3 regions of the Kitasatospora sp. NPDC048365 genome follow, and region 1 is predicted to be linked to each of the others. Evidence: riboswitches for the same ligand, from Rfam matches in the RefSeq annotation. Region 1 holds a riboswitch; each other region holds the start of a gene.
What was found. Region 1 has a riboswitch for S-adenosylmethionine ahead of ACGFX4_RS10380 (AAA family ATPase). Riboswitches for the same ligand answer to the same signal wherever they lie in the genome.
Positions count from the first base shown of each region.

Region 2: it holds a riboswitch for S-adenosylmethionine, as region 1 does, so the genes downstream of both, thrC (threonine synthase) here and ACGFX4_RS10380 (AAA family ATPase) in region 1, are expected to answer to the same signal.
Region 3: it holds a riboswitch for S-adenosylmethionine, as region 1 does, so the genes downstream of both, ACGFX4_RS16790 (aminotransferase class V-fold PLP-dependent enzyme) here and ACGFX4_RS10380 (AAA family ATPase) in region 1, are expected to answer to the same signal.

Region 1 covers NZ_JBICYJ010000008.1:15,302-20,558, forward strand. The annotation lists gene ACGFX4_RS10375 (type I polyketide synthase) at 1-366, opposite strand, end outside; gene ACGFX4_RS10380 (AAA family ATPase) at 441-3,575, opposite strand; SAM riboswitch class IV at 3,844-3,956, opposite strand; gene ACGFX4_RS10385 (hypothetical protein) at 4,020-4,637, opposite strand; gene ACGFX4_RS10390 (DUF1272 domain-containing protein) at 4,660-4,866, opposite strand; gene ACGFX4_RS10395 (TetR/AcrR family transcriptional regulator) at 4,983-5,257, opposite strand, start outside.
Region 2 covers NZ_JBICYJ010000012.1:66,863-72,119, forward strand. The annotation lists gene ACGFX4_RS14800 (trehalose-6-phosphate synthase) at 1-1,383, opposite strand, end outside; gene ACGFX4_RS14805 (glucosyl-3-phosphoglycerate synthase) at 1,457-2,467, opposite strand; SAM riboswitch class I at 2,607-2,739, shown strand; gene thrC (threonine synthase) at 2,757-4,040, shown strand; gene ACGFX4_RS14815 (MoaD/ThiS family protein) at 4,084-4,362, shown strand; gene ACGFX4_RS14820 (cold-shock protein) at 4,854-5,060, shown strand.
Region 3 covers NZ_JBICYJ010000014.1:80,044-85,300, forward strand. The annotation lists gene ACGFX4_RS16775 (hypothetical protein) at 1-261, opposite strand, end outside; gene ACGFX4_RS16780 (rhomboid family intramembrane serine protease) at 410-1,264, shown strand; gene ACGFX4_RS16785 (Lrp/AsnC family transcriptional regulator) at 1,261-1,542, shown strand; gene ACGFX4_RS16790 (aminotransferase class V-fold PLP-dependent enzyme) at 1,550-2,911, opposite strand; SAM riboswitch class IV at 2,959-3,076, opposite strand; gene trpD (anthranilate phosphoribosyltransferase) at 3,144-4,217, opposite strand; gene ACGFX4_RS16800 (hypothetical protein) at 4,347-4,772, opposite strand; gene ACGFX4_RS16805 (heme-copper oxidase subunit III) at 5,061-5,257, shown strand, end outside.

The sequences.
Region 1 (5,257 bases):
GACGAACACCCCGGTCCGGCTGCCCGCCAGCCCGGCGGGCACCACCCCGGCGTCCTCCAGCGCCTCCCACGCCAGTTCGAGCACCAGGCGCTGCTGCGGGTCGGCGGCGGCCGCCTCGGCCGGGGTGATGCCGAAGAAGTCGGCGTCGAACCGGTCGACCTGCTCCAGATACCCGCCCGCCCGGACCGGCTCGCCCTCCGCGAACCGGCCCGCCGGAGGCGCCCCGACCGCGCTGCGGCCGGCGTCCAGCAACTGCCAGAACGCCTCCGGGTCCGCCGCGCCGGGCAGCCGGCACGCGGCGCCGATCACGGCCACCGCCTCCGGTGAGCCGGCGTCGAGCACGGACGGGTCGGGGAATTCCGCCATGGTGGGTTCCACTCCTGGGGCCGGTGTCGTCTTCCGTCCCGCAGCGTCCCCCGCCGACCCGACCCGCCGGGCCCCTACGCAACCCCTGTCGTACCCCTAGCCCCGAGGCCGAACGGCACCCCGACCCCGGTCCCGCCCGCCGACGCTGCCGCACCGCCGTCCGCGCCGCCGACCACCGCTGCCAGGTCCACCCGCCGGCGGACCCCCAACTTCCGGTACACCTTGGTCAGATGCTGCTCCACGGTGCTCACCGTGATGAACAGCCTGCGCGCGATGTCCCGGTTCGACAGCCCGCGGACCGCCAGCTCCACCACCCGCCGCTCGGCGTCCGACAGCCCCTCCGCGGGCGGCCCGACGGCCGGTTGCAAGGCTCCGGGATGCACGGGCACCGGGTGCGCGGCGGCCGGAGGGCCGAGCGTCGGAGCGGTGGGCGTCGGAGCGGTGGGCGTCTGCGGCTCGACGGCCGGATCGGCGACCGCCGCGTGCGCCACCGCGGCCTGCGTGAGCGCCGGGACCACCGACAGGGCCGGGCTGCGGCGCAGCCGACGGTCCGTCAGCCGGGCGCCGCCCGGGTCGCCGTCGGTCCGCTGCGCCTCGCTGAGCTCGGCCAGTGCCCCCGCCAGGTCCGCCTCCGCGCCCGCTTCCTCCAGCAGCTCCACCGCCTGCTCCAGCAGCGCGGTCCGCTCCGCCCGCTCCCCCGCCGCCGCCCGGATCCACAGCGCCTGCCCGCGCAGCCGCAGCGGACCCGCCTCGCCCAGCCTGGCCAGTTGCTGGTCCGCCAGGAACGCGGCCGCCTGCGGACGGCCCAGCGCGAGCTGCGCCCGGGCCGCGCCGAGCCGCCACGGCGCCATCGCGGGCAGGTGCTCCAGGCCCCAGCGGGCCATGGTGTCGCCGCACGCGCGGTACTCCCCCAGGGCCTCCTCGGCCCGTCCGACCGCCAGCAGGTGCCCGGCCCGGGCGTACCGCAGGTGCAGCCCGGCGGGCGTCCGCGCCATGCCGTCCGGTACGGCCAGCCCCAGGAAGCGCGCCGCGTCCTGGTGCAGGCCCAACGCCGTCCGGGCCGCCACCATCGTGGACAGCGGCAGGCCCACGGCCACGCCCCACGCGTCCGGCGTGACCTGCGCGAACGCCGCCCGCGCCGCCTCGTCGGCGGTCCGCAGGTCGCCCTGGCGCAGGGCCGCCTCCGCCCGCAGCGCGGAGTACAGCGCCTGCCACGGCGTGCCGCAGCGCAGCGTGCCGCGCTCCGACAGCACCCCGCACCAGTACGCCGCCCGGTCGGCCCGGTCCGCGTACAGCAGCACCGTCAGCGCCGCACTCAGCGCCTCCATCCCGGGCCCCTCCACCCGCTGACCCGGCCGGCCGTCCCGCAGCAGCGCCTCGGCCCGGACCACCGCCTCGCCGACCGCGACCGTCCCCGCGAGCAGCCCGGCCAGCAGCCGCATCCCGCCGGGTGCCTCGGCCTCACCGGCCGCGCGTGCCGGCAGCAGGGAGGGGTACCAGTACCCCAGCCAGGTCCGCAGTCCCGCGCTCGCGCCGGTGTTCCCCGCGCCCGCCTCGAACCGCTCCAGCGCGGCCACGCCGTCCTCCGCGCGACCCTGCCAGAACAGGTGCCGGATCTCCTTCAGCTCGTGGCGCAGCGCCCCCGCGCCGTCCCCGACCGTCCCGGGCAGCGACGGCACGCACCGGAACGCCACCGCATCCCCGTACGCCGCCCCCGCCCCGGGCACCACGGACGCGTACGCCGCCGACCCGGCCACCGGGGCGTCGGCCCCACGGCCCACCGACGGCCCGGCCGCGAACGCCGCAACGCCGCCGGAACCCACGCCGGCCGCGGACGTCCGAGCGCCGCCGGGCACCGCGACCGCCCCCTGCTCGGCGCTCGCCCCCACCCGGACGTCACCACCACCGTCGCCGGCGCCCGGACCGTCCACCGCCACCGCCACCGCCGGCCCAGCCACCTGCACCGCCGCGACGGCGGCCGCCGGCTCGCCCTCGGCCGCCGTGTCCGCGGACCACGGTGGCCGCCGGTAGCCCTCGGCCGCGCGGGCGTGGCCGGCCACGGTCCGGGGTTCGGCCCCGGCGGCGCTCAGCAGGCGGGCGGCCCGCTCGTGCAGGCTCGCCAGTTCCTCGGGCCGCATCGCGGCGAGCAGGTCCCCGGCCGCGCTGGCGTGCCGGAATCCGCCGTCCCGGAACAGTCCGGCCGCGTGCAGCAGGTACAGCGCCCGCGGCAGCGCCTCGGCGGGCAGCAGCAGCAGTTCGGCGAGCAGCGCGGGGCTCGCCGCGGCTCCCAGCACCGCGACGCCGCGGGCGTACCGCAGGGCCAGCGGGTCGATCCGGTGCAGGCAGTGCATCAGTCCGCGCCGGTAGCCCTCGCCGGCCACCAGGTCGGCCACCAGGTCGGCCGGTGTCCCGGCGCGTTCCTGATCGTCCATCAGCGCGTGGACCAGCAGCGGGTTCCCGCCGGTCAGTTCGTGCGCCGCGCGGCCCGTCCGGACGGCGGTCGCGGCCCCGAACCGCTCCCGGACGAGCTGGTCCACCAGCTCACGCGACAGCACGTCCAGCCTGACCTGCCGGTGGTGCGGCTGGCGGGCCAGCTCGACCTCGAAGAACGGGTTCGGCGGGGTCATCGTCTCGCGCGAGCTGAGGACGGTCAGCACCCCGCTGTTCCTCGTCCGGCGGACCAGGTACAGCAGGAACTCCAGCGACTGCGGGTCGGCGTCCTGCCGGTCGTCGACCGCGATCAGCACCGGACCGCGTGCGGCCAGCCCCCGCACCAGGCCGAACAGCCCTTCCAGCGTGGGCTGTCCGAGCCGGCCCTCCAGCCCCTCCGCGGATCCCGGCCCGGCCGTCCGGGCCCGCCGCGCGGCCTCCACCGCGCCCTGCGCGAGCAGGGTCTCCGCGGCGGCCTCCTCGGTCGGATCCAGCGGCGCGCTCTGCAGCAACTGCCGGGCCAGGCCCAGCGGGAAGTCCCGCTCCAGCGGGGATCCGGTGCCCATCAGGACGGTGGCGCCGCGCTCGGCCGCCACATCGCTGAAGCTGTACAGCAGTTCACTGCGGCCGCTGCCCACCGACCCGTGCAGGGCGACGACCGTGCCGACGCCGGCCTCGCACCGGTCCAGGGCCTGCGCCAGGTGCCGGTACTCGGCCTCCCGGCCGGCCGGCAGCGTTCTCGGAAGGGCGTGCGACGCACGCACGGGGGCGATGGACATCCGTACTCCTGAAGCAGGCCGCGAGGGAGCGCGGCCGCACGGCGCCCCCTACGCGGAAATCGCGAAGTTCATGGTCGGGTCCTCCTGTCGGCCCACCGGACGGCACGTCACGCGCCCCGGTCCTCGGCCGACCGTCCTCAACGACACAGCGAACTGGCACGCCTCAGCAGGTCGATGTCGAGCCTCGCCACCAACCGGAGCCCGACCGTGCGACGTCCGACCGCCCCCTGGGCCACGACCTTCTCCATCCCCGCCCCCGAGGGGCACACGACTGCGCTTGCGGCATGACGCCATGCCACCTGGCTTATCCCCGGGGCACCCCACCGCAGTGTGGGGGTTGCCGGTCAGTCGGCCGGGGCCGTGGGACTGACACTCTTCGCCGCGTTCGAGTCTAGGAAGCCGCTGGTCGGCCCGTCAATCCGATCCCGAGTCGCGGAACACCGCTCACTCGTCGAACCACACGACCAGGCGCACGTTGTCGTCACCGTGCTGCGCCGCGAGCGCCTCCATGGCCGTCCACACGGCCTGCCACTCCCCGGTCGCGGTGACGGCGTCCTTGCGGCGGAGGGTCACCGATCGGTAGAGCGTGTCCCCGACGAGCCACTCGCTCCCTTCGGGCCACTGCCGCTCCTCGCCCCTCGCCAGACCGACGGCCTCGGCGAACGCGGGACTCCAGGACGACTTGCCCGTCAGCCGGAGCCCGTGCGCGGTCCGGCGGTACTCGTGGAGCCGGCTGTCGGGCCGCTCCGCGGGCTCGTCCCAGTCGACCGCCTTCACCTCGGCCCAGCCGATCCAGGTGGTGCCGTGGAAGCCGTCCTCGCCGTACCACTCCGTCAGCTGCGCGAACCGCGCGGCCACGCCGGCCGAGGCGTCGACGGGCAGACCCCGGCCCGCGGCCAGGGGGCGGAAGTTCGCGTAGTTGCGAACCCCGAAGAGGCACCCGAACACGTCGTAGTCACGGTCCGGGAAAAGGGATTTCAGATCGTGTGCGGTGTTCCAGATCGACTCCTGATCGTCCTGCGGCGCCCGGTACTCCAGGTAGCCGCTGATATCCGTACCCATGCCGGACATCATGCCGAGCCGGTCAACTGCTTTCGCCCGCGCCGACCCGAACCGCCCCGCGGCGGGGACGGGCGACGAGCTCGCCGCCGCAGTTGGGGCAGATGTCCTGCATGGCCTCGCTGCAGGGCACGCAGAAGGTGCACTCGTACGTGCAGATCCGGGCCGGCGAGGTCTCGGTCAGCTCGGCGACCTCGCAGCGTTCGCAGCGGTCGCGCATCTCCAGGGCCATGACGGTCTCCGTTCCGGGTTCGAACATCCACCTCCATGATCGCCACCGCGGATCGCCGCCCGGAAGCACCACCCGTGACACCTTTCCGCAAGATCCCGCCACTCCGACCGGCGCGTTCACCGCCGGAGGAGCTCGCAGAAGCGGTCCAGCGCCCGGTCGGTGCGGTCACGGTCGCCGGTGTTCGCGAGGTCGAACAGCAGGCCCCGGACGACGGCCATGACCAGAGTCGGCGTGGCGGTGTCGTCGGGGCCCGTGGTGACGCCGCGCAGTGCGGCACCGAGGGTGCCGAACCAGCCGGTGATCGCCTCGGCCCGGTCCGGGTAGTTCTCGGGGTGGACGAGGCCGTCGGCGTGCACCTCGAAGAACAGCCGGACGAACGGGGCGCGCTCCG
Region 2 (5,257 bases), on a different contig from region 1:
CCGCTCCGCCGCGGGCATGGTGAGCGCGGCGTGCAGCGCGTCCGCGGTGGCGATCACGTCGTACGGGTTGACGGTGATCGCGTCCTCGGCCAGCTCGGCGAAGGCGCCGGCCTCCCGGGACAGCACCAGCGCGCAGCCGCCGTCGGAGACCACCGGGATCTCCTTGGCGACCAGGTTCATGCCGTCCCGGATCGGGTTGACCAGCGCCACGTCGGCCAGCCGGTAGGCGGCCAGCGAGCGCGGGAAGTCGTCGTTGACGTGCAGGATCAGCGGCTGCCAGGTCGCCGTGCCGAACTCGTCGTTGATCTCGTGGGCGATCCGCTGCACCGCGGCGGTGTACTCGCGGTACTCCGGCAGGTCGTGCCGGGAGGGGTAGGCGAAGGCGATGTGCACCACCCGGTCCTGCCACTCGGGCCGGGTGCGCAGCAGGTGCCGGTAGGCGAGCAGGCCGCGGACGATGTTCTTGCTCAGCTCGGTGCGGTCGACCCGGACGACGGTGCTGCGCTCGCCGACCGCCTCGCGCAGGGCGGCGAGCCGGGCGTCCACGTCGGCGCGGTGGGCGCGCTCGCGCAGGAAGTCGGCGTCCGCGCCGAGGGCGTGCACGCCGAGCGCGGTGGTGCGGCCGTCGTGGGTGACGGTGAGTGCCTCGCGGTCGACCTCGGCGCCGAGCACGCTCTCGCAGCAGTCGGCGAAGGCCAGCGCCCAGCGCCTGGTCAGGAAGCCGGCCCGGTCGGCGCCGAGGATGCCGGTGAGCACGGCGGCGGCGACGTCGTCGGGCAGCAGCCGGTAGTACTCCGGCGGGGCCCACGGGGTGTGCGAGAAGTGGCCGATCCGCAGGTCCGGTCGGAGCGCGCGGAGCAGGGCCGGGGCGAGCGACAGGTGGTAGTCCTGGACCAGGACGGCGGCGCCGGGGGCCGCCTCGGCGGCCAGCGCCTCGGCGAAGGCGGCGTTGTAGGCGGTGTACGACTCCCATTCCCGGCGGAAGCGGTCGTCGAAGTTCGGCGTGGTCGGGGTGTCGTACAGCAGGTGGTGGACGAACCACAGGGTGGAGTTGGCGACGCCGTTGTAGGCGCGGGCGAAGGTGCCCGGGTCGATGTCCAGCATCCGGACGGCCTGCCCGCCGACGTCGTGGCCGGCCAGGTCGAGCCGCCCGTCGGGTGCCTGCCGGGCGGCCTGCCGGTCGGCCTCGGAGAGCGCGGCGCACACCCAGACCGCGGACGGGTCGTCGATCGCGGACAGCCCGGAGACCAGGCCGCCGCCGCCTCTGCGCAGGGTCAGCGTGCCGTCGTCCTCGCTGATGAAGGACACCGGCCCGCGGTTGGAGGCCACCAGGATCGGGGCTGAGCCGGACTGGTTCGAACGTTCGGACGCGAGATCGGCCATACAGCCAACCTTGCCGGGCACCGGCCGGTACAAACCACTCGACGCGGCGGGCACCCGGCGACCGATCACGGGTTCAGCCCGCTCGGCGGTTGCGGCGGTACTCGGGGAGGGTGGTGATCGGGGGGCGTTCGGTGGCGCCGACCGGGTGGGTGTGCGGGGCGAAGCCGGCCGGGGTGCGGGTGAACTGGGTGAGCTGCGGGCGGACCAGGTCGGTGGAGGCCTTGAGGCGGTGGGTGCGGTCGAGCCGTTCCAGCGCGGTGCGGTAGATGGTGGCGGCCATCCGGCCGAGCGCCTGGCCGTCCTGGTGGCGGTGGTGCCGGACGCCCACGTCGACCTGGGCGAGGGCGTCCAGGCCGACCTCGTCGAGGGCGTCGACCAGCAGGCCGAGCTCGACGCCGTAGCCGGTGGGGAAGGGCAGCCGCTCCAGCAGCGAGCGGCGCGCCGCGTACTCGCCGCCGAGCGGCTGGACGAAGCCGGCCAGCTGCGGCCAGTGCAGGTTGAGCAGCGGCCGGGCGACCAGCTCGGTGACCCGTCCGCCGCCCGCCGGGACGACCGCGCCGTCCGTCTCCAGCGGCCGGTCGTACATGGCCTTGACCAGCTGGATCGCCGGATCGGTGAGCAGCGGCCCGACGATCCCGGGGACCAGGGCGGGGTCGAACTCGCGCAGGTCGGCGTCGACGAAACAGACGATCTCGCCGGAGGTGACCAGCAGGGAGCGCCAGAGCACCTCGCCCTTGCCGGTCTCGGCGGGGATCCGGGGGAGTATCGCGTCCCGGTGGACGACGCGGGCGCCGGCCGCGGCGGCGGTCTCGGCGGTGCGGTCCACCGAACCGGAGTCGACCACCACCAGTTCGTCCACCAGCGGCGCCTTCTCCATCAGCTCGGTGCGGATCGCGGAGACGATCTCGCCGACCGTGGGCTCCTCGTCGAGGGCGGGCAGCACCACGCTGACGGTGCCGGCCGCCCCGGCGGCGCGCTTGGCGGCGAGCAGCTGCTCCAGCGGCCGGTCGGCGGCCGTCCAGGAGCGGCGGCGCAGCCAGTCGGCCACCTCCGGGAGGACCCCCAGGTCATGCTCGGCGGGCAAGATCTCACTCCCTCGTCGGGTCTGTCTCGGGTGTCGGACGGTATGCGGTCGCCGTCCGGGCCTTCGGATACAGTCTTCGTACTGCGATCAGACCTTCGCACGCCGGGGTCGCCCGCAGCGCATGACCACAACTTCACAGAGCTCATCCAGAGGGACTGAGGGAACGGCCCGTTGAAGTCCCGGCAACCCTCCCGCGCGGCTTTCGCAGGCCCCCGCGGGACCAGGTGCCAATTCCGTCCTGTGGCGCGCCCGCGCCATGGGGAAGATGAGGAGAGAGGCCTCCGCCATCATGGCTACCGCTACCCCTGCACCCTCGACGTCCGTCGACCTCGGCCCCGCCGCCGCGCTGTCCTGTCGCGAGTGCGGCACCCGCTTCCCGCTCGGCCCGAGCTTCGCGTGCCTGGAGTGTTTCGGCCCGCTGGAGATCGCCTACGACTACGGCTCGTACGAGGCCGAGGAGCTCCGCAAGCGGATCGAGGCCGGTCCGACCAGCATCTGGCGGTACGCGCCGCTGCTGCCCGTCCCGGCCGACGTCGCCGAGAAGCCGAACCTGAACCCGGGCTGGACCCCGCTGGTCAAGGCCGACAACCTGGGCCGCGAGCTGGGCTTCACCGCGCAGCTGCACATCAAGGACGACTCGGGCAACCCGACCCACTCCTTCAAGGACCGGGTGGTCGCCTGCGCGATCGAGGCCGCCCGCGCCTTCGACTTCACCACCCTCTCCTGCTCCTCGACCGGCAACCTGGCCGGCGCGGTGGGCGCGGCCGCCGCCCGGGCCGGCTTCAAGTCCTGCCTGTTCATCCCGCACGACCTGGAGCAGGGCAAGGTCGTGATGGCCGGTGTCTACGGCGGCGAGCTGGTCGGCATCGACGGCAACTACGACGACGTGAACCGCTTCTGCTCCGAGCTGATCGGCGACCCGGCCGGCGAGGGCTGGGGCTTCGTCAACGTCAACCTCCGCCCGTACTACGGCGAGGGCTCCAAGACCCTGGCGTTCGAGATCTGCGAGCAGCTCGGCTGGCGGCTGCCGGAGCAGATCGTCATCCCGATCGCCTCGGGCTCCCAGCTCACCAAGATCGACAAGGGCCTGCAGGAGCTGATCAAGCTCGGCCTGGTCGAGGACCGGCCGTACAAGATCTTCGGCGCCCAGGCCGAGGGCTGCTCCCCGGTCTCCGCCGCGTACAAGGCCGGCCACGACGTGATCCGCCCGGTCAAGCCGAACACCATCGCCAAGTCGCTGGCGATCGGCAACCCGGCCGACGGCCCGTACGTGCTGGACATCGCCCGCCGCACCGGCGGCGCCGTCGAGGACGTCACCGACGCCCAGGTGGTCGAGGCGATCAAGCTGCTGGCCCGCACCGAGGGCATCTTCGCCGAGACCGCGGGCGGCGTGACCGTCGGCGTGCTCAAGAAGCTGGTCGAGACGGGTCAGCTGGACCCGTCGAAGGAGACCGTCGCGATCAACACCGGCGACGGCCTGAAGACCCTGGACGCCGTCTCCGACGCCGGGATGACCGCCGTCATCAAGCCGTCGCTGGAGTCCTTCCGCGCCGCCGGCCTCGCCACCGCCTGACCTGCCCCCTCGCCGCCCCCCGCTCGACCCAAGGAGTGCCCGCATGAGCGCCACCGTCCGCATCCCGACCATCCTGCGCACCTACACCGGCGGCGCCGCCGAGGTCACCGCCGAGGGCGACACCCTGGCCGCCGTGATCGCGGACCTGGAGGCCAACCACACCGGCATCTCCGCCCGCATCCTGGACGACGCCGGCGCGCTGCGCCGCTTCGTCAACGTCTACGTCAACGACGACGACGTGCGCTTCGCCGAGGGCCTGGCGACCGAGATCAAGGACGGCGCGTCCGTCTCGATCATCCCCGCGGTGGCCGGCGGCTGCTGAGCCACCGTCACTCGCCCATTAGCGCCTGAGAGCCGCCGTCGGGGCCGGAACCTGGATTTCCGGTCCGGACGGCGGCTCTCGGCATTGCCCGCGGGAATTCCCGCACGTCGGGAGGTATAGAGTGCGAACGCCCGCACTCTGCGCGGCCCGTCGCGGGTCGGGTACGCAGGGCCTGTCCGGCCGCTGAGACGGACCTGGGACAGTGCGGCCCCGATCCTGTCAGGTCGTCGTCAGGATTCTCCGAGGGATATGCGGTGATCGGTCCGTTATGTCCCCTGTGAATTGCCGTGGATGCGGCTTTCATCCCGTCATATCCCTTGTCGGGGACGGTGATTTCCCGGAAGTTGACCCTGTTGCAGAGGGCACTTATCCGGATACATTCAGCCGCGACAAGGCTTGCCTCCGGGGGGGTTCCCCAGGCCGGCCTTCAGACCTTGGGCCCGCGGCGTGCGGGTCCGTGAAGGGCCAGCACAGCACTAGGGGAGTTCGGAATGGCTCAGGGCACCGTCAAGTGGTTCAACGCCGAGAAGGGCTACGGCTTCATCGCGGTCGACGGTGGTGCGGACGTGTTCGTCCACTACAGCGCGATCCAGATGGACGGCTACCGCACCCTCGAAGAGGGCCAGCGGGTTGAGTTCGAGATCTCGCAGGGGCAGAAGGGTCCGCAGGCGGACATGGTCCGTTCGCCCGAGGCCTGATCCCCTCAGCACCACGCAGCAGGCCCGCACGGCTCGTCCGTGCGGGCCTGCGGCATGCCCGGGACATCTGCCGAACGGGCTTGCACTCGCCACCCCAGAGTGCTAATCATTGGCGTTAGCACTCACAGTGTGAGAGTGATAAGCGGACCGGGTCGGTGAGGCCTCGGGAGCGGTAGGGGACGAGACCCCCGCTCGCT
Region 3 (5,257 bases), on a different contig from region 1:
CTGCTGCTCGCCCTCGGCGGCAGCCTCCTCGGCACCCGGACGGGCCACCAGCTCGACCTGGTCCACCGCGTTGCACCAACGGCAGCGCACCGACTCGATGGTCTCGGCCAGCACCTCGGTCTCCTCGACCTTGGAGTCGCCGGACAGGTCGAAGTGCACGAAGTCGATCACCCGGGAGGAGCGGGTCACGTCGAAACGGGTCAGGTTGCCGCACAGCGTGCAGCGCCAGCGGGTCTCGTCAGTCGGCGCGGCGATGGTCACCAGGGGTCCTCTCGGCGGGTTCCGGCTCGGATCTCCAAGCCTATTGCCTGCACCGACGCGCCCGGGAACCGGTCCACGGCGCGGACACTTCACCCGTCCGCAGCACCCCGCGGTGTCGCCGGGGCGGCCCCGAGGAATGCTCCCCGGCATGGTGCTCCCCGTCCTCGACCGGGCCGCTCCGCCCGCCCCCGGGCCGGGCCCGGCCCCCGTGGTCACGTACGCGCTGATCGCCGTCTCGGCGCTGGTGCTGCTGCTCGGTCCGAGCGGCGTCAATCCGCTGTACGGCACCGGGGCCGCCCGGCTCTGCGCCGAGCAGCGCTACGAGCACCGCTGGGGGGCCGTCCCCGCCGAACTGATCGACCGTCGGCCGCTCTCCGCCGAGCGCCTCCAGCAGATCGCCCCGGTCACCCCGGACTGCGTGCTCTCCCCCACCCCGGGGAAGGTGCCCGCGCTCTCGGTGCTGACCTCGCTGTTCGTGCACGCGGGCTGGCTGCACCTGCTGGGCAACCTGCTCTTCCTCTTCGTCTTCGGCCCCGGGGTGGAGCGCAGGCTCGGCCGGGCCCGTTTCCTGCTCTGCTACCTGGCGATCGGCTACCTCGCCACGTACGGCTTCGCGCTGGCCGAGGCCCGTACCCCGGACGCGGTCCGGGCGCTGGTCGGCGCCTCCGGCGCGATCGCCGGGGTGCTCGGCGCGTACCTGCGGCTGTACCCGAGGGCGCGGGTGACCACGCTGGTGCCGGTGCTGCTCTTCCTGCCGCTGCGTTTCCCCGCCTGGCTGGTGCTCGGCCTGTGGTTCGCCCTGCAGTGGTGGTCGGTGCGCGACGGCGGCTCGGGCGTCGCGTACCTGGTGCACGTCATCGGCTTCACCGCCGGCTGGCTGTTCACCTGGGCCGCCTGCCCGCGGACCGCGGGCCCGCCGGCCGCCCGCCCGCCGACCGGGAGACGCGGCGACAGGGCGGCCGATACGCTGGCCGCACCCCCGTTTACAGGAGCGCCAGAGTGATCACTGCGATCGTCCTCATCAAGACCAGCGTCGACCGGATCCCCGAGATCGCGGAGGCCGTCGCCGCGATCGACGGGGTCAGCGAGGTCTACTCGGTGACCGGCTCCTGCAACCTGGTGGCGATGGTCCGGGTGCGCCGTCACGAGGACCTCGCCGAGGTGATCCCCGGTCAGGTGAACAAGGTGCCCGGCGTCACGCACACCGAGACCCAGATCGCCTTCCGCACCTACTCGCAGCACGACCTCGAGGCGGCCTTCGCGCTCGGCCTGGACGAGTAGCCCCCGCTCACCTGCCCGAGGTGTCGGCCACGCAGCGGCCGTCCTCGTTGCGGTAGGTCCACTTGGCGCCGTCCGCGACCAGCTCGCGGACGGCTGCCAGGAAGCGGTCCACGTGCTCCTCCGGGGTGCCCGCGCCGAAGCTCACCCGGATCGCGTTCAGGCTCCGCTCGCCCGGCAGCGACGGCTCCGGCGCCCCGCACTCGCTCGGCGCGGCCTCCTCGCCGCCCAGCAGGGTGCGCACCAGCGGGTGCGCGCAGAACAGCCCGTCCCGGACGCCGATCCCGTACTCGGCGGAGAGCGCCGCCGAGAAGTGCGAGCTGTTCCAGCCCTTCACCACGAACGACAGCACGCCGACCCGGGCGGCGTCCTCCCCGAACAGGCTGAGCACCCGCACCTCGGGCACCTCCGCCAGACCCTTCTTCAGCTTCTCGACCAGCTGCTGCTCGCGGGCCTCCAGCTCGTCGAAGCCCGCCTCGCCCAGCGCCCGGCAGGCGGAGGCGATCGCGTAGGCGCCGATCACGTTCGGCGAGCCGGCCTCGTGCCGGGCCGGGCCCTGCTGCCACTCCACCGCGACCGAGCCGTCCACCTCGCGCGCCACCGTCCGGCTCGCCCCGCCGCCGGCCAGGTACGGCTCGGCCGCGTCCAGCCAGTCCGCCCGGCCCGCCAGCACCCCGGCGCCGAACGGGGCGTAGAGCTTGTGGCCGGAGAAGGCGATCCAGTCCACGTCCAGCTCCCGCACCGACACCCGGTGGTGCGGGGCGAGCTGGGCCGCGTCCAGCACCACCCGGGCGCCGTGCCGGTGGGCGACCCGGGTCAGCTCGGCGACCGGCCACAGCTCGCCGGTGACGTTGGAGGCGCCGGTGACGCAGAACAGCTTGGGGCCCTCGGGGGCCCCGGCCAGCGCGGCGTCCAGGGCGGCGACCGCCTCGGCGTGCGAGCGCGGGGCGCGCAGGTACGACACCGTCAGGCCCTCGCGGCGCCACGGCAGCAGGGAGGCGTGGTGCTCGGTCTCGAAGGCGAACACCCGGGTGCCGGCCGGCAGCACCCCGGCGAGCAGGTTCAGCGAGTCGGTGGTCGCCCGGGTGAAGACCACCTGGTCGCCCGCGCGCAGGTCGAGGAAGTCGGCGACGGTGCGGCGGCTCTGCTCGAACAGGTCGGTGGACAGCTGCGAGAGGTAGCCGGCGCCGCGGTGCACGCTGCCGTAGTACGGGGCGTAGGCGGCGATGTCGTCCCAGACCCGCTGCAGGGCGGGCGCGCTGGCGGCGTAGTCGAGCGCGGCGTAGCCGACCTTCTCGCCGGAGGCCAGCGGCACCTGGACGTCGTGGCCGAGCACGGCAAGGGGGGCACAGATCTCGGTGGAAACGGCCATGGGATGCACTCCTCCTGGGGTAAGGACCCCGGGGTGCATCGACCGGTGGTCCGCGCTTGCCGCGCGGACGGATCGCCGCGAAGCCCGGTCTTCACCCAGGGCACCCCGCCACGGACGGAGGGTTGCCGGACAGCAAGCTGGGGCTTGTCGCTGCCACTCATGACCTAGTGCCAGACCCTAGCATGATCTTCGGGGGCTCGGCAGCCCCCGAAGACCACGCGTCGTTCGAGGGCTACTTGGTGGTCGCCTCGGCCCAGCGCTTGAGGGTGGCCTCGGCCGCGCCGGAGTCGATCGCGGCCACCGTGCGCTCCATCGCCGCGGCGATCTGCTCGGCCAGCGGAGCGTCCGTCAGGTCGAGCGCGACCAGCGCCGCGGCGCTGTTGAGCACGACCGCGTCGCGCACCGGACCGCGCTCGCCGGCGAACACCCGGCGGGCGACGGCCGCGTTGTACTCGGGGTCGGCCCCGCGCAGCGCCTCGATGCCCACCAGCTCGATCCCGACCTCGCGCGGGTCGAACTGCGTCTCGGTGACCGTGCCGCCCCGCACCACCCAGACGTGCGAGGTGGTGGAGATCGTCAGCTCGTCGAGCCCGTCGTCACCCCGGAACACCAGTGCGCTCGCGCCGCGGGCGGCGAGCACGCCGGCGATCAGCCCGGCCAGCCGGGTGTCGAAACAGCCGATCGCGTGTGCGGTGACCCGGGCCGGGTTGGTCAGCGGGCCGAGGATGTTGAACGCGGTCGGCACCCCGAGGTCCCGTCGGGCCGGGGCGGCGTGCCGCATCGCCGGGTGGAAGCGGGCCGCGAAGCAGAAGGTCAGCCCGACCTCCTCGGCGATCTCGGCGACCCGGCGGGTGCTGACGTCGGGGCTGATCCCCAGCTTCTCCAGCACGTCGGTCGCGCCGCTGGCGGACGAGGCGGCCCGGTTGCCGTGCTTGACCACCTTGGCGCCGGCCGCGGCCGCGACCACCGCCGACATGGTGGAGATGTTGACGGTCTTCGCCCGGTCGCCGCCGGTGCCGACGATGTCGACCGCGGGGCCGGGGATGTGCAGCGGCTCCGCGTGCGCGTACATCGACTCGACCAGACCGGAGATCTCCTCGACGGTCTCGCCCTTGGCCCGCAGCGCGACCATGAAGCCGGCCACCTGGGCGGGGCTGGCCTCGCCGCTCATGATGCGGTCCATCGCCCAGGCGGTGTCCGCCCGGTCGAGGTCCTCGCCGCGGAGCAGGACCGACAGGACGTCCGGCCAGGTGCGGACCACCTGCGCGGGGTCGCTACCGCCGTTCGCAGAGTGCACGTTCACCATGGCCGTCTCCAGCTCGTCTCGGTACCGGCGGAAGGCCGCCGGAAGGATGTGAGCCAGCCTAGCGAGAGCGACGGGAGCGATGCGGGCCGTTCCCGACCCGCATCTCTCCAGGTGAGACAGGTCCGACCGTCAGCGGTGCGCGGGCGTCCGGCGGGCCATGCGGGCGGTCAGCAGCGTGGTGGCCGCCGAGGCCAGCGCCACCGGGTCGACCGGGTGCGAGACGGCGGCGTCGGCCCGGCTCCAGGCGGCCAGCCAGGAGTCCTGCGGGCGGCCGATCAGCACCAGGACCGGCGGGCAGCCGTAGATCTCGTCCTTGAGCTGCCGGGTGAGTCCGAGCCCGCCGGCCGGCACGGCCTCGCCGTCCAGCACGCAGAGGTCGACACCGCCGCGCTCCAGCGCCTTCAGCACGGCCGGGGTGGTGGCGCACTCCAGGTACTCGATCGCGGGGAGGTCCGCGGCGGGCCTGCGGCCCAGCGCCAGGGTGACCTGCTCGCGGGTGTTGCGGTCGTCGCTGTAGACGAGAACGGTGAGCGTCTCGTCGGTCGTGTGCGCCATGGGCCCTGCTCCCGGGTGCTCGTCCTCTTATATGTGCCGCTCCGAACGGCCCAGTGTGATCCGGACCACGTTCACTCCGGATGCTACTCCCGCGCACCCCCGCCCGTGAGCCCCTGACGCGATCTCCTTCAACGCGCCACGCCCACCGGTCACCCGCCCGGGGGACGCCGCCACCGCCAGACCGAACAACCATCAGAAAACGGACGGAGCCCCAGGTGGGCATACCGCACGCACCGGACACTCCGAGGGAGACCCCCCGGCGTGAAGACGGAATAAGGGACCGACATAATGTCCGTCGTGGCGACAGCAACAGCAACAGAAACCGGACACGCGCACGGAGCGGTCAACCGGCCGAACCTGGTCAGCGTGGGAACCATCGTCTGGCTGAGCTCGGAGCTGATGTTCTTCGCGGCCCTGTTCGCGATGTACTTCACCCTCCGCTCCGTCAAGGGCGCAGAGTACTGGCACGAGAAGGCCGAAGCCCT